DNA from 2 places in the Streptomyces sp. NBC_01197 genome. Region 1 is predicted to be linked to the other one. Evidence: predicted binding sites of a transcription regulator. Region 1 holds the regulator's gene; the other holds the start of a gene.

Region 1 (10,016 bases):
CGGGCGCGCAGGCCAAGGACGACGCGCCGGACGAGGAGAGCGGTGGCCCGGACGAGGGCTGACATCAGTAAGGGCTGGCATCAGTATCAGTAGCGACCGGAAGGAGGGACGTCGGGGATGAGCACCAAGGACTTCGTCGAGAAGGACTACTACAAGGTTCTCGGCGTCCCGAAGGACGCCACCGAGGCCGAGATCAAGAAGGCGTACCGGAAGCTCGCCCGCGAGCTGCACCCGGACGCCAACAAGAGTGACGCCAAGGCCGAAGAGCGGTTCAAGGCGGTCTCCGAGGCGAACGACGTCCTCGGCGACCCCAAGAAGCGCAAGGAGTACGACGAAGCGCGTGCTCTCTTCGGCAACGGCGGCTACCGGCCAGGGCCCGGCGCCGGCGGCGGCTCCTTCAACTTCGACCTGGGGGACCTCTTCGGAGGCACCCCGGGCGGAGCGGGGCAGCCGGGCGGCGCGGGCGGTTTCGGCGGCGGACTCGGGGACGTGTTCGGCGGGCTGTTCAACCGGGGCGGCGGTCCCGGTACCACCCGCACCCAGCCGCGCCGCGGCCAGGACATCGAGTCCGAGGTGACGCTCAGCTTCACCGAGGCGGTCGACGGGGCCACGGTCCCGCTGCGGATGTCCAGCCAGGCGCCGTGCAAGGCCTGTTCGGGTACCGGCGACAAGAACGGCACCCCCAGGGTCTGCCCGACCTGCGTCGGCACCGGCCAGGTCTCGCGCGGCAGCGGCGGCGGTTTCTCACTGACCGATCCGTGTGTGGACTGCAAGGGCCGCGGGCTCATCGCCGAGAACCCCTGCGAGGTCTGCAAGGGCTCCGGGCGGGCCAAGTCCTCCCGGACCATGCAGGTCCGGATCCCGGCCGGGGTCTCCGACGGCCAGCGGATCAGGCTGCGCGGCAAGGGCACCCCGGGCGAGCAGGGCGGCCCGGCCGGTGACCTCTATGTGATCGTCCATGTCGACGCCCACCCGGTCTTCGGCCGCAGGGGCGACAACCTCACCGTCACCGTGCCCGTCACCTTCACGGAGGCGGCACTCGGCGGCGAGGTCAAGGTACCGACGCTCGGCGGGCCCCCGGTCACGCTGAAACTGCCCGCGGGTACGCCCAACGGCCGTACGATGCGGGCCCGGGGCAAGGGCGCCGTACGCAAGGACGGCACCCGGGGGGACCTGCTGGTCACCGTCGAGGTCGCCGTACCGGCGGATCTCAGCGACAAGGCACGGGAGTCGCTGGAGACGTACCGCGAAGCGACCGCGGGGCACGACCCGCGCGCGGAGCTCTTCCAGGCCGTGAAGGGAGCTTGAGATGAATGGCCGCCGAGGACGCCGTGACCCCGCCATGGGTTACGAACTGACCGACGAGACCCCCGTGTACGTCATCTCGGTCGCCGCTCAGCTCTCCGGCCTGCATCCGCAGACGCTGCGCCAGTACGACCGTCTCGGCCTGGTCTCACCGGGCCGGACGGCCGGCCGGGGCCGGCGGTACTCGGCCCAGGACATCGAGCTGCTCCGTACGGTGCAGCAGCTCTCCCAGGACGAGGGCATCAACCTCGCGGGCATCAAACGCATCATCGAGCTGGAGCACCAGGTCGCCGCGCTCCAGGCCAGGGTCGCCGAGCTCTCGGCGGCGGTGGACGGCGCGGCGGTGGCCATGCAGCAGCGCGAGGCGCAGGTCCACGCCTCGTACCGGCGCGACCTGGTCCCGTACCAGGACATGCAGCAGACCAGCGCACTGGTGGTCTGGCGGCCGCGGCCGAAGCGGTCGCCGGAGTAACAAGCACGATCACGAACGCGGAGGGCGGCCCACCGGCACTGCTGGTGGGCCGCTTTGCGTGTTTCCGGGGCCGCAGCCAGGGGCCAGGGCCGGATCACGGATCGAGGATGCCGGACCGCGCGATGAGGTAGCCGAGCTGGGCGCGGCTGTTGCTGCCCAGTGCCGAGCTGAGTTTCGCTATGTGCGCCCGACAGGTGCGGACGTTCATCCCGAGCCGGCGGGCGATGGCTTCGTCGACGTGCCCCTCGACGAGCAACTGGGCGATGGACAGCCGGACGCCCGATATCCCCTCGGGGTTGGAGTGGTACGGGATCGGCTCCTGCAGCGGTACGCCACGTCTCCAGAACTGCTCGAAGACCTTGACGAGGTACTCGACCATGCCCGGGTGGCGGAGCTCCAGCGCGATCTGGCGGTCGTCGGTGGCCGGAATGAACGCCACGGTGTGGTCGAAGATCATCAAGCGCTCTATGAGCTCTTCGAGTGTGCGGATCTCCACCTTCCCGTCGGCGACGAGGTCCACGTACGCCAGCGTGCCGCGGCTGTGCCTGACCGTGTGCTGGTACAGCGTCCGCATGCTGATGCCGCGGTCGAGCAGCGGCCTGCCGCGCTCCAGGGCCTGAGTGAGTTCGTGCTCGCTGCGGGCACCCCCCGGCTGGATCGTCAGCACTTCCGTCTGGCACGCCGCGGTGGCGAGATCGAGCGCCGCGTTGATCCTCCCGAAGCCCTCCAGCACGGTGATGGCGTGAGTGGGGGGCGGGTTCTGCGCGCTGATGGTCATGAACGGCTCGAAAGTGTCGGTCAGTTCCACCGAGTGTCGTCTACGGTCCTGAATCTCCCGCTCGATCGGGTGGAGACGCTGCGTGAGCGCGGCCGACGGCGGTACCGGGCGGAGCCAGCCCGCGTCGTCGGGGTCGGGGTGGAGCAGCGCGAACTCCAGCAGACACGGGGCGGGGCCCACCTCACTGCGCGGGATCTTGCCAAGACTCAGCGCGCTGGCGTAAAGCCGCGCACCCTCGTCGCAAAGTTCGGTAATGGCGTGAGGATGTGTCATGTTTGCGTAGCTTGTGGTCAATTCTCCACCCCCCAGGAACATGAATGTGCAGGAACATGATGCATCGTCCCTGTGGCGTTGACGTGCCTGGATGAGCAATCGTCTAGGAACGCGGGGGAGAGGAAAACATCAAGTGAGGACGAAGCCCACTATGAAGAAAAAGATGCTTCGCTCGGTGCTTGCGGCAGTCTTCTCCGCAACTGTGCTTTTTGGTGCAGTAAGTTCTGCAGATCTTGGGTGGGGCAGTGCGCAGGCTGCTGCCGTTCCTTCGGATCTCGGCTGGGGAAGCGTGCACATGGCGGCCCCGCTCGACCTCGGCTGGGGCAGCACTTCGGCATCGGCGAGCGCATGACCGTCCCACCGGATGACAGAGTCTTCCAGCGCGAGATGGCTGTCGCCTACCGCTCCGGGTGGCATTTCATCGACCTCGTCACGGCGATCCCGCACCGTGGTGACTCGTTGATGGTCACCCTGTTCGGTGAGCCGGTGGTCGTCGTACGCGAGGACGACGGTGACGATGGTGACGTCCGCGCCTACCGGTGTCTGCGCAAGCCCCGGGGCGCCCCACAGCCTGTTCGCTGCGCCGTTCGCTACGGCATGGTGTTCGTGAACCTCGACCGGCGTGACCACCAGTTGTTCGACGCCGAGCCGACCGCAGCTATCCCCCGCAGTGCCTGACGCGATTCCCCCGTCGTAACAGATCGCTCAGGTGCTTCCCCCACACAGCGGCGCCACCGTGACCTGAACACGGTGGCGCCGCTGTGCTGTGTACGTGAGCGATGCGTACGTGAGGGTCGCGTACATGAGCCGCCGCCGCCGGTCAGGCGCGGCCCATCGCCCGCTCGACGGTGATCTCGATCAGGACCCGGTCCGGGTTCTCGGTCGGTGTGCGCCCGTAGCGCTCCGCGTAACGGCGTACCGCGTCGGCGATGACGTCCGGCTCCGTACGTATCCTCGCGCGCCCTTCCAGCGTCGCCCAGCGCCCGGGTGCCACCTGGCAGACCGCGACCCGTGCGCCGTCGGGCCCCGCGGCCAGGATGTTGGCGACCTTCCGCGACTTCTTGTTGGTGATGACCCTGGCGATCCCGGCCTCCGGTTCCCACGTCACGCCGACCGGCACCAGATGCGGTGAACCGTCCGGGCGCGGGGTCGTCAACGTGCAGCGATGGAATTCGCGCCAGAAGCTGAGGTAGGGCGGATCGGGGTTACGTGGGTCAATGGCCATGGGCGCGAACCTACCCGGGCCCCGCCGTCCCGCCGTTCCGGGTGTGGCAGAGATCCTGTCGGCCATGGGGTGGCGGCCCTGTCCAAGACATGTTGAGTGGAATAGACTCAACTTTTATGCACGTTGCCTGAGTCTAGGCAGACTGGGCCCCTGCGCCAGGTCACCACCTGGTCGTGGCGCACAGTCATCGCACCGAGTCACTGCAGGGACGGACCCGCCCCGCGAGGAGGAGAGCGCACACGTGGACGCCGAGCTGACCAACAAGAGCCGGGACGCGATCACCGCGGCGAACAGCCGCGCCGTGTCCGACGGCAACCCGGACCTGACTCCCGTACATCTGCTGCTCGCTCTGCTGGAGGGGCAGGACAACGAGAACGTCGTCGACCTGCTGGCCGCCGTCGAAGCGGACCAGGCGGTCATCAGGTCCGGGGCCGAGCGGCTGCTCGGCGGGCTGCCCAGCGTGACCGGTTCGACGGTCGCGCCCCCGCAGCCCGACCGCGAGGTGCTCGCCGTCATCGCGGACGCGTCGCAGCGTGCAAAGGATCTGGGGGACGAGTACATCTCGACCGAGCATCTGCTCATCGGGATCGCCGCCAAGGGCGGCCACGCGGGTGAGCTGCTGACGCAGCAGGGCGCCGGCGCCAAGGAATTGCTGGAAGCGTTCGAGACGAGCAGGGGAGGGCGCCGGGTGACCACACCCGACCCCGAGGGTCAGTACAAGGCGCTGGAGAAGTTCGGTACGGACTTCACGGCCGCCGCACGTGACGGCAAGCTCGACCCGGTCATCGGGCGGGACCACGAGATCCGCCGGGTGGTGCAGGTGCTGTCCCGGCGGACCAAGAACAACCCGGTGCTCATCGGCGAGCCCGGGGTCGGCAAGACGGCCGTCGTGGAGGGCCTCGCCCAGCGGATCGTCAAGGGCGACGTGCCGGAGAGCCTCCGGAACAAGCGGCTGATCGCACTCGACCTGGGGGCCATGGTCGCCGGTGCCAAGTACCGCGGTGAGTTCGAGGAGCGGCTGAAGTCCGTCCTGGCCGAGATCAAGGAGAGCGACGGCCAGGTCATCACCTTCATCGACGAGCTGCACACCGTCGTCGGCGCGGGCGCGGGCGGCGACTCCGCCATGGACGCGGGCAACATGCTCAAGCCGATGCTGGCCCGCGGTGAGCTGCGCATGGTCGGCGCGACGACCCTGGACGAGTACCGCGAGCACATCGAGAAGGACGCCGCCCTGGAGCGGCGCTTCCAGCAGGTGCTGGTCGCCGAGCCCTCCGTCGAGGACACCATCGCGATCCTGCGCGGGCTCAAGGGCCGGTACGAGGCCCACCACAAGGTCCAGATCGCGGACGCGGCCCTGGTCGCCGCCGCGACCCTCTCCGACCGCTACATCACGTCCCGCTTCCTGCCCGACAAGGCCATCGACCTGGTGGACGAGGCCGCGTCCCGGTTGCGGATGGAGATCGACTCGTCCCCCGTCGAGATCGACGAGCTCCAGCGCTCCGTCGACCGGCTGCGGATGGAGGAGCTGGCCCTCAAGAACGAGTCGGACGCCGCGTCCAAGCAGCGCCTGGAGAAGCTGCGCCGCGACCTCGCCGACCGCGAGGAGGAGCTGCGCGGACTCACCGCACGCTGGGAGAAGGAGAAGGAGGGCCTCAACCGCGTCGGTGAGCTGAAGGAACGCGTCGACGAACTCCGCGGCCAGGCCGAGCGCGCCCAGCGCGACGGCGACTTCGACACCGCGTCCAAGCTGCTGTACGGGGAGATCCCCGGCCTGGAGCAGGAGCTGGAGGCGGCCACCGAGGCCGAGGAGGAGGCCGCCAAGACCGCCGACACGAAGAGCACCATGGTCAAGGAGGAGGTCGGCTCCGACGACATCGCCGATGTGGTCGGCTCCTGGACCGGCATCCCGGCCGGCCGTCTCCTGGAGGGTGAGACGCAGAAACTGCTGCGTATGGAGGACGAGCTGGGCCGGCGCCTGATCGGCCAGACCGAAGCGGTCCGCGCGGTCTCCGACGCCGTACGCCGCACCCGCGCCGGCATCGCCGACCCCGACCGGCCCACCGGCTCGTTCCTCTTCCTGGGCCCGACCGGCGTCGGCAAGACCGAGCTGGCCAAGGCGCTCGCCGACTTCCTCTTCGACGACGAGCGGGCCATGGTCCGTATCGACATGAGCGAGTACGGCGAGAAGCACTCGGTGGCCCGGCTGGTCGGCGCGCCTCCCGGCTATGTGGGGTACGAGGAGGGCGGCCAGCTCACCGAGGCGGTGCGCAGGCGCCCGTACAGCGTGGTGCTGCTCGACGAGGTGGAGAAGGCCCACCCCGAGGTCTTCGACGTGCTCCTCCAGGTCCTGGACGACGGACGCCTCACCGACGGCCAGGGCCGCACGGTGGACTTCCGCAACACCATCCTGATCCTGACCTCGAACCTGGGCAGCCAGTACCTGGTCGACCCGCTGACCAAGCCCGATGAGAAGAAGAAGCAGGTCCTCGGTGTCGTACGGGCCTCCTTCAAGCCCGAGTTCCTCAACCGCCTCGACGACCTGGTGGTCTTCTCCGCGCTCTCGGGCGACGAGCTGGCGCACATCGCGGGCCTCCAGATCGACCGCCTGGCCGCGCGCCTCGCCGACCGTCGGCTGACCCTGGACGTCACCCCCGAGGCGCTGGCCTGGCTGGCCGAGGAGGGCAACGACCCGGCGTACGGCGCCCGGCCGCTGCGCCGCCTGATCCAGACGGCGATCGGCGACCGGCTCGCGAAGGAGATCCTCGCGGGCGAGGTCACCGACGGCGACACGGTCCGGGTCGACCGGGTCGGTGACGGGCTGATCGTGGGGCGCGCGGAGTCCCCGGTCGAGCGGGTGGGCTAAGCCCGGAGCGGATACTGGCCGATAGTGCGGGGCGGGGCTTGCCATGCCCCGCCCGCCATGGGAGAGGATGGTGGAACTCGTACGAAGGGCAATTCAAAGATGACCATCGACCCGTCCTCCATTCCGAACTTCGGGGGCCAGCCCGATCCGCAGGATTCAGGACCGGCGGGCCCCGTCGTTCCCGACCAGGATCTGGTCAAGCAGCTCCTTGAGCAGATGGAGCTGAAGTACGTCCTGGACGACGAGGGTGACCTCGCCGCGCCGTGGGAGGAATTCCGCACGTACTTCATGTTCCGCGGTGAGGACGACCAGCAGGTCTTCTCCGTGCGGACGTTCTACGACCGCCCGCACGGCATCGAGGAGAAGGTCCAGCTCCTGGAGCTGATCGACGACTGGAACCGCCGCACCCTGTGGCCCAAGGTCTACACGCACACCCACGACGACGGCAGCGTCCGGCTCATCGGTGAGGCGCAGATGCTCATCGGCACCGGCGTGGCCCTGGAGCACTTCGTGTCGTCCACGGTCAGCTGGGTCCGCGCCTCGATCGAGTTCGACAAGTGGCTCGTCGAGCAGCTCGGTCTTGAGCAGGACCTGGAGTCCGGCAAGGGCGACGACGAGCCGGGCGGCGACGCCTGAGCGGAGTCGGCGCCTCGGCGAGCCCGCACTTGAGCGGAGCCCGCACTTGAGCGGAGTCGGCGGCAACCGCGCTCACAGCGGTACGTCCGCGTCCGTCAGGAGATAGGCGCCGTAGCCGAGCGACAGCCCGGCCAGGACGGTGATCACCACGATCACGGTCCTGGGCCGGGCTTTCGCCATTGCCCACGCCACCGGCAGCAGCAGCGGGAAGGCGGGCAGCAGGAAGCGCGGTCTGCACTCGAAGAACCCGCTGCCGCCCACGACCACCAGCAGCAGCGCGCCCGTGTACACGAGCACCGGCAGCGGCGGCCGGCCGCGGTCCCGCAGGAGCCGCACGAAGAGCACCGCGGCGATCCCCACGAGCACCACGCTGACCAGCACCGCAGGCGGCCGCTCACCCAGCGCGATCTGCTCCAGGACCGGCGGCCATCCCGCGCCGAAGTCGAACCGCGACCCCCAGCCGTCCTGCACGGTGAAGTACCCGCCGAGCAGATCGCCGGTGCGCGCCCCGGCCCACAGGACGTACCCGGCCCAGCCGAGCGGTGCGATCACCGCTGCCGCGTGGACCCTTCCGCGGGCGCGCCCCCGGACCATCTCGTACAGCGCGGCCGCGCACACCGCCGCCGCCACCGCGTACCCGTTGGGCCGGGTGAGCCCCGCGCCGACGGCCAGCGCGGCGGCCCACAGCCATCGCCCGGTCAGCAGCGCGTAGAGCGACCAGGCGGCGAACGCCGTGAGCAGCGGCTCGGTGTACGCCATCGACAGCACGACGGAGTGCGGCAGCAGCGCCCACACCAGCACCAGCAGCACCGCCACGCGGCGCCCGTACAGCCGTTCGCCCACCGCGTGGATTCCGCAGGCGCCCAGCGCGGCCGACGCCCAGGAGACCAGCAGCCCGGCGCCGCCCCCGCTGATTCCCAGCACGGCGGAGGCCGCCGCCACGATCCCCGGGTACAGCGGAAAGAAGGCCAGATCGCTGAAGACCCGTCCGTCCGGCCTGAGGAGCGTGCGGCCGTAGCCGTGCGCGGCGATCGAGCTGTACCAGCGGGAGTCCCAGGAGTTCCCGAGCAGCGCCACCGGGTCCCGCCCCTCGTACGAGGCCCAGAGGGCCAGCGCCGCGAGCCCGGCCAGCCGCACGGCGAGGAAGAGCGCGACGGCCGGGGCGGCCCGGCGCAGCAGCGCGGCGCCCCCGGGCAGCGGTGGTGCGCCAGGGGCGGGGAGAGCCGCGGGGAGAGACGGGGACAGAGACGGGCAGAGAGCTGCGGGGCTGGCTTCGGTGGGTCCGGTGTCGGTGGCTTCCGTGCCGGATCCTTCCGCGTCGGCGGACAGGGGGCACCTCCGTGGTGCGCGCTGAGTCGGTCGGTCCTTCCGACTCTCCGCGCCGCCCGGCGCCCGCGCGACCGGGGTCGGCCGACCGGGTCAGCCGACCGGGTCAGCCGCCCAGCCGGCTCAGCCGTTCGCTCGCGTCCCGGAGCACCTCGTCCCGCTTGCAGAACGTGAAGCGCACCTGACTGCGGCCCGGCTCCGGGTCGTCGTAGAACACCGAACTCGGCACCGCCACCACACCGCAGCGCTCCGGCAGCGCCCGGCAGAAGGCGAGCGCGTCCTTCTCGCCGAAGGGGGCGACGTCGGTGGTGATGAAGTACGTGCCCTGCGGCTCGTACACGGTGAATCCGGCGGCGCGCAGGCCAGCGTCGAGCAGGTCGCGCTTGCGCAGCAGATCGGTCCGCAGGGTGGTGAAGTAGCTGTCCGGGAGCCGCAGGGCCTCGGCGACGGCGTACTGGAACGGTCCCGCGCTCACATAGGTCAGATACTGCTTCGCCGTGCGGACCGCCGCGACCAGGGCCGGGGAGCCGGTGACCCAGCCGACCTTCCATCCCGTGAACGAGTACGTCTTGCCCGCCGACGAGATGGAGACGGTGCGCTCGCGCATTCCGGGCAGCGCCGCGATGGGGCGGTGGGTGCCTTCGTAGACCAGGTGTTCGTACACCTCGTCGGTGACCACGAGCAGGTCGTGTTCGACGGCGAGTCCGGCGATGGCACTCCGCTCGTCATCGGTCAGGACCATGCCGGTGGGGTTGTGCGGCGAGTTGAGCAGCAGCATCCGGGTGCGGGGTGTGACGGCGTCCCGCAGCGCGTCGAGGTCGGGGCGGAAGTCCGGGGCGCGGAGGGTCAGCGGTACGCGGACGGCGCCCGCCATGGCGATGCAGGCGGCGTACGAGTCGTAGAACGGCTCGAAGGCGATCACCTCGTCGCCCGGCTCCAGCAGGGCGAGCATCGCGGCGGCGATGGCCTCCGTGGCCCCCGCGGTGACCAGCACCTCCGTGTCGGGGTCGAAACCGATGCCGTAGAAGCGCCGCTGGTGGTCGGCGATCGCCGAGCGGAGTTCCGGGATGCCCGGACCCGGCGGGTACTGGTTGCCGCGGCCGTCGCGCAGCGCCCGGACCGCCGCCTCGCGGACTTC
Region 2 (10,016 bases), 1.3 Mb from region 1:
GCAGCTGCGACATGTTGAGAGTCTCGGCGACGACGCCCTGGCCCGCGAAGGCCGCGTCGCCGTGCAGCGCCACGGGCAGCACGGTGAAGTCCGTGCCGCCCTTGTTGATGATGTCCTGCTTGGCGCGCGCGATGCCCTCGACGACCGGGTCGACGGTCTCCAGGTGGGACGGGTTGGCGGCCAGCGAGACCTTGATCTGCTCGCCGTCCAGACCGGTGAAGGTGCCCTCGGAGCCGAGGTGGTACTTCACGTCGCCGGAGCCGTGCATCGACTTCGGGTCGAGGTTGCCCTCGAACTCGCGGAAGATCTGCGCGTACGACTTGCCGACGATGTTGGCCAGCACGTTGAGACGGCCGCGGTGGGCCATCCCGATGACCACCTCGTCGAGGCGCGACTCGGCTGCCGAGTCGATGACCGCGTCCAGCAGCGGGATGACGGACTCGCCGCCTTCGAGCGAGAAGCGCTTCTGGCCGACGTACTTCGTCTGCAGGAAGGTCTCGAACGCCTCCGCCGAGTTCAGCCGGCGCAGGATGCGCAGCTGCTCCTCGCGCTCGGGCTTGGTGTGCGCGCCGCGCTCGATGCGGTCCTGGATCCACTTGCGCTGCTTGGGGTCCTGAATGTGCATGAACTCGACGCCGGTGGTGCGGCAGTACGAGTCCCGCAGGACGCCCAGGATGTCGCGCAGCTTCATCATCGACTTGCCGGCGAAGCCGCCGACGGCGAACTCGCGCTCCAGGTCCCAGAGGGTGAGCCCGTGCTCGATGATGTCCAGGTCGGGGTGCTTGCGCTGCTTGTACTCCAGCGGGTCGGTGTCGGCCATGACATGGCCGCGGACCCGGTAGGAGTGGATCAGCTCGAAGACGCGGGCGGCCTTGGTGACGTCATTGTCGTGCGAGACGTCGATGTCCTTGAGCCAGCGGACCGGCTCGTACGGGATACGCAGGGCCTCGAACAGGTCGTCGTAGAAGCCGTTCTCGCCGAGCAGCAGGTTGGCGAGGATCCGCAGGAACTCGCCGGACGCGGCGCCCTGGATGACCCGGTGGTCGTAGGTCGAGGTCAGGGTCATGACCTTCGAGATGCCCAGCCTGTTCAGGGTGTCCTGCGACGTGCCCTGGAACTCGGCCGGGTAGTCCATCGCGCCGACGCCCATGATGAGGCCCTGACCGGGCATCAGACGGGGCACGGAGTGGACGGTGCCGATACCGCCGGGGTTGGTGAGCGACGCGGTGACCCCGGTGAAGTCGTCCATCGTCAGCTTGTTCGCGCGGGCGCGGCGGACGATGTCCTCGTACGCCTGCCAGAACTCGAAGAAGTTGAGCGTCTCGGCCTTCTTGATGGCCGCGACGACGAGCTGGCGGTCACCGTTCGGCTTCACCAGGTCGATGGCGAGGCCGAGGTTGACGTGAGCCGGCTTGACCAGCGTCGGCTTGCCGTCCTTCACCGCGAAGGAGTGGTTCATCGACGGCATGGCCTTGAGGGCCTGCACCATCGCGAAGCCGATGAGGTGGGTGAAGGAGACCTTCCCGCCCCTGGCGCGCTTCAGGTGGTTGTTGATGACGATGCGGTTGTCGAAGAGCAGCTTCACCGGGACCGCGCGGACGGACGTGGCCGTCGGCAGCTCCAGCGAGGCGTTCATGTTCTTCGCGACCGCGGCGGACGGGCCGCGCAGTGTCACCAGCTCGGGCCCTGCCGGCGCCTCGGGCTCGGCGGCGGGCTCGGCCTTCGCCGCGGGCTTGGCGGCCGGAGCGGGCTTGGCGGCGGCCGCGGGCTTCGCGGCGGCAGGGGCGGCCGGAGCCGGAGCCTGCGGCGCTGCGGGCGCGGCAGCCGGGGGCGTGGCGGGCGCGGCCGAGGTGGGAGCAGCCCCCGCGGCTGCGCCACCCTGCGCGGCGGCGGCCCGGCCGCTCTCGCCCGACTGGTGTGGAGGGCTCGCGCTCACCGGGTCCGCACCCGCGGTGGGAGCGCCGGCAGAACCTGGCTTGTAGTCGGCGAAGAAGTCCCACCAGGCACGGTCAACCGAATTCGGGTCCTGGAGGTACTGCTGGTAGATCTCGTCGACGAGCCACTCATTGGGACCAAAAGCGTCAGCAGGACTCTTGTCCTGCCCCTCCTGGTCGGTCGAGATGCTCGAATTACTGGGGGACTGAGACGACACGGCGTTAACCGCCCTCTTCCGCTTCACAAGGTGATGGACAGCGGAAATAAAGGCTACGCCTCCCTGGCCTGGGGGCGCAGGCTGGGCGGTCCAACGTCGCGCAAGTCACACTCGAAACTTGGTTTCGGGGGTTGAAATGGCGGGAAACAAGCGTGGTTCCGCGTTATGCGGGTATGGCGTATCACAGCTGCCGCCCCTTGGCCGACACCCTCTGACGCGCCTACCCGCCGGTTCTGTACGGAACGCGGGCTTCCGCTGAAGACTTTACGTCAACTTGGTGTTCTCGATACGCCCGGAAGAGTGACGCGTATCCGGCAGCCACGGGAGGATTCGGCCACCCCGATCCGCCCGCCGTGCAGATCGACCGCCCAGCGGGCGATGGCCAGACCGAGCCCCGTGCCGCCGTCGCCGCCCGGACCGTGCGGGGACGGGGCGCGGCCCCGGTTGAAGCGCTCGAAGACCCGGTGCCGCTCGGCCTCGGGGATGCCCGGGCCCTCGTCCGTGACCTCCAGGTCCAGCGACTCCGGCTGCTGGCCGCGCCGGGCCCGTACCGTGACCCGGCCGTGCGGCGGGGAGTGCTTGACCGCGTTGTCGATGAGGTTGGCGACGACCTGGTGAAGCCGCTCCGCGTCCGCGTGCGCGGTCAGCTCGGGCGGCGAGACATCCAGATGGAGATGGACGTCCGTCCGGGTGTGCTGGCCGCCGGAGCCCGACGCGCCCGCGCGCTGCGCGGCTGCGAGATTCGCCTCCTTCAGCACGCCCGAGAGATACGGCCACACCTCGAAACGGGCGGCCTTGAGCGGCACCACTCCGTTGTCCAGGCGGGAGAGGTCGAGCAGCGTCTCGACCAGCCGGCCCAGCCGCTCGGTCTGCTTGAGCGCGGTGCGCATCGTCTCGGGGTCGGCGGCCGACACCCCGTCCACGACGTTCTCCAGCACCGCCCGCAGGGCCGCGATCGGGGTCCGCAGCTCATGGGAGACGTTCGCGACCAGCTCCTTGCGGTGCCGGTCCACCGCCTCCAGGTCCTCGGCCATCCGGTTGATGGTCGTGGCCAGGTCGCCCAGCTCGTCCCTGCGGTCGGCGCCGCTGACCCGCCGGGTGTAGTCACCGTGCGAGATCGACCGGGCCACGGTGTTCATCTCGTCCAGCGGCGAGGTCAGGCTGTGCGCCACGAACTGGGTGATCAGCATCGAGGCGATCACCGAGAAGACCGTGATGAACCGCAGCTCCGTCTTGGTGCGCAGCGCCACCAGGAGCAGCCCCGTGGTGATGAAGACCGACACCACCACGAGCGTGCCCAGCTTGGCCTTGATCGAGACCGGGAAGGGGCGCTGCCGGTTCCACGGCCGGGGCCGGGACAGCAGCCGGCCCAGATCGTGGCCCAGCTCCCGGGGCCGGACACCGCTCCAGGTCCGCCGCCAGCGCGGACGGGTCATGGTGCGGGGGTCTCCAGCGCGTACCCGACACCGTGCACCGTACGGATGCGCTCCGCGCCGATCTTCCTGCGGAGCGCCTTGATGTGACTGTCCACGGTCCGGGTGCCGGACGCGTCGGCCCAGTCCCAGACCTCGGCGAGCAGCTGCTCGCGCGAGAGGACGGCACGCGGGGTGTTCGCCAGGCAGACCAGCAGATCGAACTCGGTGGGCGTCAGATGTACGTCCTCGTTGCGCACCCGGACCCGGCGCTGCGCGTGGTCGATCTCCAGCTCACCGAGGCGCAGGATGCCGCTGCGCGGCGTCGATGCGGCGATGGTCGCCCGCTCCACCCGCCGCAGCAGGACATGGACGCGGGCCGCCAGCTCACGCATGGAGAACGGCTTGGTCATGTAGTCGTCGGCGCCGACACCGAGCCCGACCAGCATGTCGGTCTCGTCGTCGCGGGCCGTCAGCATCAGGACCGGCACCGGCCGCTGCGCCTGGACGCGTCGGCAGACCTCAAGGCCGTCGAAGCCGGGCAGCATCACGTCGAGGACCATCAGGTCCGGCTGCCAGCCCTGGGCCGCGTCCACCGCCGCCGGGCCGTCCGTTGCCGTCTGCACCTGGAAACCCTCGGCCCGCAGCCGTGCGGCGATGGCGTCGACGATTGTCGGGTCGTCCTCGACGACCAGCACCCGGCGCTGGGCGCCCGGGGTGGCCGCGACGCCGTTGTGGGTGGTGTGTGTCTGCTCCATCGCCCGCCCCTGGAAGTGCGCTCTTGAATGTGCGTTCTGCTGCGTACGCGGCTGTGTCCCAGCTGCGTTCTTGGACAAAGCGTCCAGATCTCATCTGCCGGTCAGCAGACTAGATGCCCGGACGCCGTCCCGGCTACGCAGGGCGAACACCGAGATGGACCACGTCAGGCACGCCCCGGGCAACTGGGATCTCTTCGGTCCTTACCCCACTGAACCCGGCATTCCGCAAGGCTTCCTCAAAAGTCGCCGAAGGCTGAGCCGACCAGACGGCCAGGATTCCTCCCGGTTTCAGCCGTTCCATACAGGCTGTGAGCCCGTCGGCGGTGTACAGCCCGCCATTGTCGTCGGTGACCGTCCACTCCGGCCCGTTGTCGATGTCCAGGCACAAAGCGTCATATGCCGATGTGGATCCGCGCATGTGTGCGACCAGATCGGTGGGCAGGATCACAGTCCGGGGATCGGCGAGCGCCGCGCCAGAGATCCGGGCGAGCGGACCCTCCAGGTGCCAGTCGATGACGGCCTGCTCGCGTTCGACGACCGTGATCCGGCCCCAGCGGGGGTCTGCCGCGGCGTGTGCGAGTGAGAATCCGACGCCGAGTCCGCCGATGAGTACGGAGGGACGGTCGCGGCCGGCCGGCAGCGCGGCCAGCGCCGCATCGATCAGCAGCCGCTCCGAGCGGCCGTCCGACGTGTCCATCAGGAAGCACCCGTTGGCGATGATCTCGAAGTGCTCCCCGCGCTCGCGCAGCACGACTTCTCCGTACGGGCCCTCGCGCCGGTCAAGCGTGCGTACGTCCAAGGTGATGATCCCTCCCGGATCGGCCCCGGACGCCACGGGGGGTGCGGGGGTTGCTTCGTGTGGTGGATGTCATAGGCGCCGTCGGAGGCTATCCCGGAGAGTGAACGTTGGGGGGAGTGGAGTCGAACGGACAGACCGACGGCCGACGGGACAGACAGAGTGCACCACACGCAGCGGACGCGACGCCCGGCCGGTGGCCCGGGCCGGGCCCTGTTGCCCTTGCTGCGCCTGCTGCCCACCCCCGCCGGTACGCCCTTCACCTTCGTCTACGTCCTGGTGCTGGTCGCCACCTCGCTCTTCGCCGAGCACGCCGACCCGCACACCGTCACCGCCTTGCTGCGCGATTCCAGTACGGACATGGCGCATCTGGCCCGCACCCCGCTCCTCGTCCTGGTGGGCAGCGCCCTGTGGATAGCCGGCGGCCTGCTCTCGGTGTCCGCGGCGGGCTTCCTGCTCGTCCTGACCGCCCTGGAGCGCCGGATAGGCGCCCTGCGCACCGGCGCGGTGTTCCTTACCGGGCATGTCCTGGCGACGCTGGCCACCGAGATCCCGGTCGGTGTCGCGGTCGCCGCCGGTCATCTCCCCGACTCCTCGCTCCACCGTTTGGACTACGGCATCAGCTTCGGACTGATGACCGGTGTCGGAGCGCTGGCCGGACTGCTTCCGCCACTGCTGCGCTGGCCCCTCCTGGCGGCCGTCGCCACGGCGCTCGTCCAGGCGCTGCTGACCCTCGGAGACCCCCTCACCGACTGGGGCCATCCGCTCTCGCTCGCCATCGGGGTGGCCTGCTGGCCGCTGGTGCGCCGCTGGGCGGCCGCCAGGACGGGCCGCGCGCCCCGGTCGGCGGCGCCCACGGCACTCACCGGGTCCGGGCCGTCCGGCGTACCGGTCGGCCCGGGTTCCTCCACGGGTGAGCCCGGCAGCCCCGCTGACGCCTCCGCGGCGGCCTCCTGACCTGATGGCGGACCCGATCGCTGAGAGCGAACGGCCACCCGGGAACACCAGCGCCCCTCCCGGCATTGAGTCTGCATAGCTCAACTTCACTGCCTAAGGGGAGATCATGGCTGACACGTCCACACCGCTCACCCTGCCCGTGCTGCCGCTCGACGACGAGGTCGTGCTGCCCGGAATGGTGGTGCCGCTGGACCTTTCCGAAGCGGACGTACGCGCCGCCGTGGAGGCCGCCCAGGCGTCCTCCGCCCGCTCCAGCGGCAACAAGCCGCTGGTCCTGCTCGTTCCGCGGCTCGACGGCAGCTACGCGAGCACCGGCGTCCTCGGCACCGTCGAACAGGTCGGCAGGCTCTCCGACGGAGACCCCGGAGCCCTGGTCCGGGGCCGCGGCCGGGTCCGTATCGGTGCGGGCACCACAGGCCCGGGCGCCGCGCTCTGGGTCGAGGGGACCCCCGTGGACGAGACCGACCCCGAGCCGCTGCCCGGCGCCGTCACCGCGCTGGTCAAGGAGTACAAGGCGCTCGCCACCGACTGGCTGAAGAAGCGCGGAGCCTGGCAGGTCGTCGACCGCGTCCAGCAGATCGAGGGCGTGTCGGCCCTCGCGGACAACTCCGGCTACTCGCCGTTCCTCACCCTCGCCCAGAAGACCGAGCTCCTGGAGACCGCCGACCCGGTGGCCCGGCTGAAGCTCGCCGTCCAGTGGCTGGGCGAGCACCTCGCCGAGCAGGACGTCGCCGAGTCCATCGCCAAGGACGTCCAGGAGGGCGTGGACAAGCAGCAGCGCGAGTTCCTGCTCCGCCGCCAGCTGGAGGCCGTACGCAAGGAGCTCTCCGAGCTCAACGGCGAGGCGGACGACGAGTCCGACGACTACCGGGCCCGCGTCGAGGCCGCCGTACTCCCCGGGTACGTCAGGGAGGCCGCGCTCAAGGAGGTCGAGAAGCTGGAGCGCTCGTCCGACCAGAGCCCCGAGGGCTCCTGGATCCGGACCTGGCTGGACACGGTCCTCGAACTGCCGTGGAACGAACGCACCGAGGACGAGTACGACATCAGGGGCGCCAAGGCCGTACTGGACGCGGAGCACTCGGGCCTGGACGACGTGAAGGAGCGCATCACCGAGTACCTGGCCGTGCGCAAGCGCCGTGCCGACCGCGGCATGGGCATCGTCGGCGGCCGCCGCGGCGGCGCCGTACTGGCGCTCGTCGGCCCGCCCGGAGTCGGCAAGACCTCACTCGGCGAGGGGGTCGCGCACGCCATGGGCCGCAAGTTCGTCCGCGTCGCGCTCGGCGGCGTACGGGACGAGGCGGAGATCCGCGGACACCGGCGTACATACGTCGGCGCGCTGCCCGGACGGATCGTGCGGGCGATCAAGGAGGCCGGCTCGATGAACCCGGTCGTCCTGCTCGACGAGATCGACAAGGTCGGCTCGGACTTCCGGGGCGACCCGGCGGCCGCCCTGCTCGAAGTGCTCGACCCGGCCCAGAACCACACCTTCCGGGACCACTACCTGGAGGTCGAGCTCGACCTGTCCGATGTGGTGTTCCTGGCCACCGCGAATGTGCTGGAAGCCATCCCGGAGGCGCTGCTCGACCGGATGGAGCTGGTCAGGCTCGACGGCTACACCGAGGACGAGAAGGTCGTCATCGCCCGCGACCACCTGCTGCCCAGGCAGCTGGAGCGCGCGGGTCTCGAGCCCGGCGAGGTGACGCTCGACGACTCCGCGCTGCGCAAGCTGGCGGGGGAGTACACCCGCGAGGCCGGTGTACGGAATCTGGAGCGGGCCGTCGCCAGGCTGCTGCGGAAGGTCGCGGCCCAGCACGAGCTGGGCGAGCAGGAGCTGCCGCTCACCGTCACCGACGCCGGGCTGCGGCCGCTGATCGGACGCCCCCACCATGTGCCGGAGTCCGCCCAGGACCCGGCGGAGCGCCGTACGGCGGTGCCCGGTGTGGCCACCGGACTCGCGGTGACCGGCGCGGGCGGCGACGTCCTCTTCGTCGAGGCGTCGCTGGCCGACCCCGAGACCGGGGCGGCGGGGCTGACCCTCACGGGCCAGCTCGGCGACGTCATGAAGGAGTCGGCGCAGATCGCGCTCTCCTTCCTGCGCTCGCGCGGCGCCGAACTGGAGCTGCCCGTCGCGGATCTGAAGGAACGCGGAGTGCACATCCACTTCCCGGCGGGCTCGGTGCCCAAGGACGGCCCGAGCGCGGGCATCACGATGACGACCGCGCTGGCGTCGCTGCTCTCGGGCCGGCAGGTCCGCACGGACGTGGCCATGACCGGCGAGGTGTCGCTGACCGGGCGGGTGCTGCCGATCGGCGGTCTGAAGCAGAAGCTGCTGGCCGCGCACCGGGCGGGCATCACGACCGTGGTGATCCCCAAGCGGAACGAGGCCGATCTGGACGACGTACCCGCCGAGGTGCTCGACACCCTGGAGGTGCACCCGGTGACGGACGTACGCCAGGTCCTGGAGATCGCGCTGTCCCCCGCGGAGGTACGGGTTCCGGCGGCCGCCTGACGGCCCGGTGCCGTAGCGGAGAACGGCTGAAGGAATACGCAGGCCCCCGGCAGCGCGCCGGGGGCCTGCGGCAGACGGTGGTGCGGTCCGCGGCGTCAGCCGTTGGCGAGTGCCTGGACCCGGTCCAGCGCGCCGTTGAACTTGTCGTGGTCGCCGACCGTCGGCCCGCTGGAGGTGTACTGCCACATGGTCTGGTAGCCCCAGCCGGCGGGCAGCGTGCCCGGCGTCGTGTTGTAGCGGGCGATCCAGAGCGGGTTGGTGGCCCCGAAGCCGCTGTTGTTCCCCGTGCACTGCGTCCACCAGCTGGTCGCGGTGTAGATGACCACGTCGCGTCCGGTGAGCGACTTGTAGGTGTTGGCGAAGGCGTGGATCCAGGAGACCATCGATGCCGCGCTGAGCCCGTAGCAGGCGTCGCCGTACGGATTCCACTCGATGTCCAGCACCCCGGGCAGTGTCTTGCCGTCGCGGGACCAGCCGCCGCCGTGGCTGACGAAGTAGTTCGCCTGGTTCGCACCGCTGGAGTCGTTCGGGGTCGCGAAGTGGTAGGCGCCGCGGATCATCCCGACGTTGTACGAGCCGTTGTACTGCTGGGTGAAGGAGGGGTTCGTGTAGTAGTTCCCCTCGGTGGCCTTGGTGTAGGCCCACCGCACGCCGCTGCCCCACAGCGTCGCCCAGTTGACGTTGCCCTGGTAGCCGGAGACGTCGACGCCTTCGGTCTGGACCGCGGAGGGGGTGTTGTGAGGGGCGCCGCCCTGGCCGTCGTGCGCGATGACGCCCATCCCCATGGTGGCCGTGCCGCGCGCCGGGGGGCCGGCCGCGGAGGCCGAGCCGGGCAGGGCCAGCAGGGAGGTGAGGAAGGCGAGAAGGATCCCGACTGCGGCGGTGCGTCCGCGTCGGGCCGTTCCGGATCTGAGCACGGGCATGTGCGTGCCTCCGAAAGGCTCGGTGGGGGAGCTGGGAGAGCTCAGTCATCGCCGATATGTCGTGGTGTGGACATGCCAGCGATGACGACGCTACGCACGTAGACCCGTGCGGCGGAAGGGGGCCTGGGTGCTGCCGTTGGTCTACTCCTGCGAAATACTGGCCCAGCTGCGGCGATGGCAGACGCTGAAAGAAACTTTCAGGATCGGGAAAGCTCGTAAGGGGTGCTGACGTGCACGACAGCGGTACTGCAAGTGAACTCCCCGTCCCGCCGGAGAATGGTGTGGACCATGAATACCTGGCGCTGGAGCGGGAGTTGGCCGTCTTCCTGCGCCGCGCGCGGGCTTCGTCCGGTGAGATGTCGCGCGCCGTCCACCCTGATCTGGAGGCCGCGGCCTACGGGCTGCTGGTCTGCCTCGACGAGTGGGGCGGGCAGCGGGCCACCGACCTGGCCGCCTATATCGGAGTCGGCCGGGCGACCATAAGCCGTCAACTGCGGTCCCTTGAGGTC

The links. The regulator HspR, encoded in region 1, represses chaperone genes until heat shock. The targets are predictions, from matches to a motif close to TTGAGNNNNNNNNNCTCAA.
Region 2: the regulator HspR is predicted to act here: its motif matches at 6,141-6,159, upstream of lon (endopeptidase La).

The regions. Positions count from the first base shown of each region.
Region 1 covers NZ_CP108569.1:3,519,026-3,529,041, reverse strand. Annotated here, with positions in the region: gene grpE (nucleotide exchange factor GrpE) at 1-62, shown strand, start outside; gene dnaJ (molecular chaperone DnaJ) at 118-1,308, shown strand; gene OG452_RS16035 (heat shock protein transcriptional repressor HspR) at 1,310-1,777, shown strand; gene OG452_RS16030 (helix-turn-helix transcriptional regulator) at 1,872-2,828, opposite strand; gene OG452_RS16025 ((2Fe-2S)-binding protein) at 3,177-3,506, shown strand; gene OG452_RS16020 (pyridoxamine 5'-phosphate oxidase family protein) at 3,649-4,053, opposite strand; gene clpB (ATP-dependent chaperone ClpB) at 4,295-6,916, shown strand; gene OG452_RS16010 (YbjN domain-containing protein) at 7,016-7,552, shown strand; gene OG452_RS16005 (hypothetical protein) at 7,625-8,689, opposite strand; gene OG452_RS16000 (pyridoxal phosphate-dependent aminotransferase) at 8,985-10,016, opposite strand, start outside.
Region 2 covers NZ_CP108569.1:2,247,883-2,257,898, reverse strand. Annotated here, with positions in the region: gene OG452_RS10065 (multifunctional oxoglutarate decarboxylase/oxoglutarate dehydrogenase thiamine pyrophosphate-binding subunit/dihydrolipoyllysine-residue succinyltransferase subunit) at 1-2,152, opposite strand, end outside; gene OG452_RS10060 (HAMP domain-containing sensor histidine kinase) at 2,422-3,588, opposite strand; gene OG452_RS10055 (response regulator transcription factor) at 3,585-4,322, opposite strand; gene OG452_RS10050 (spermidine synthase) at 4,456-5,127, opposite strand; gene OG452_RS10045 (rhomboid-like protein) at 5,281-6,075, shown strand; gene lon (endopeptidase La) at 6,182-8,584, shown strand; gene OG452_RS10035 (lysozyme) at 8,680-9,507, opposite strand; gene OG452_RS10030 (MarR family winged helix-turn-helix transcriptional regulator) at 9,738-10,016, shown strand, end outside.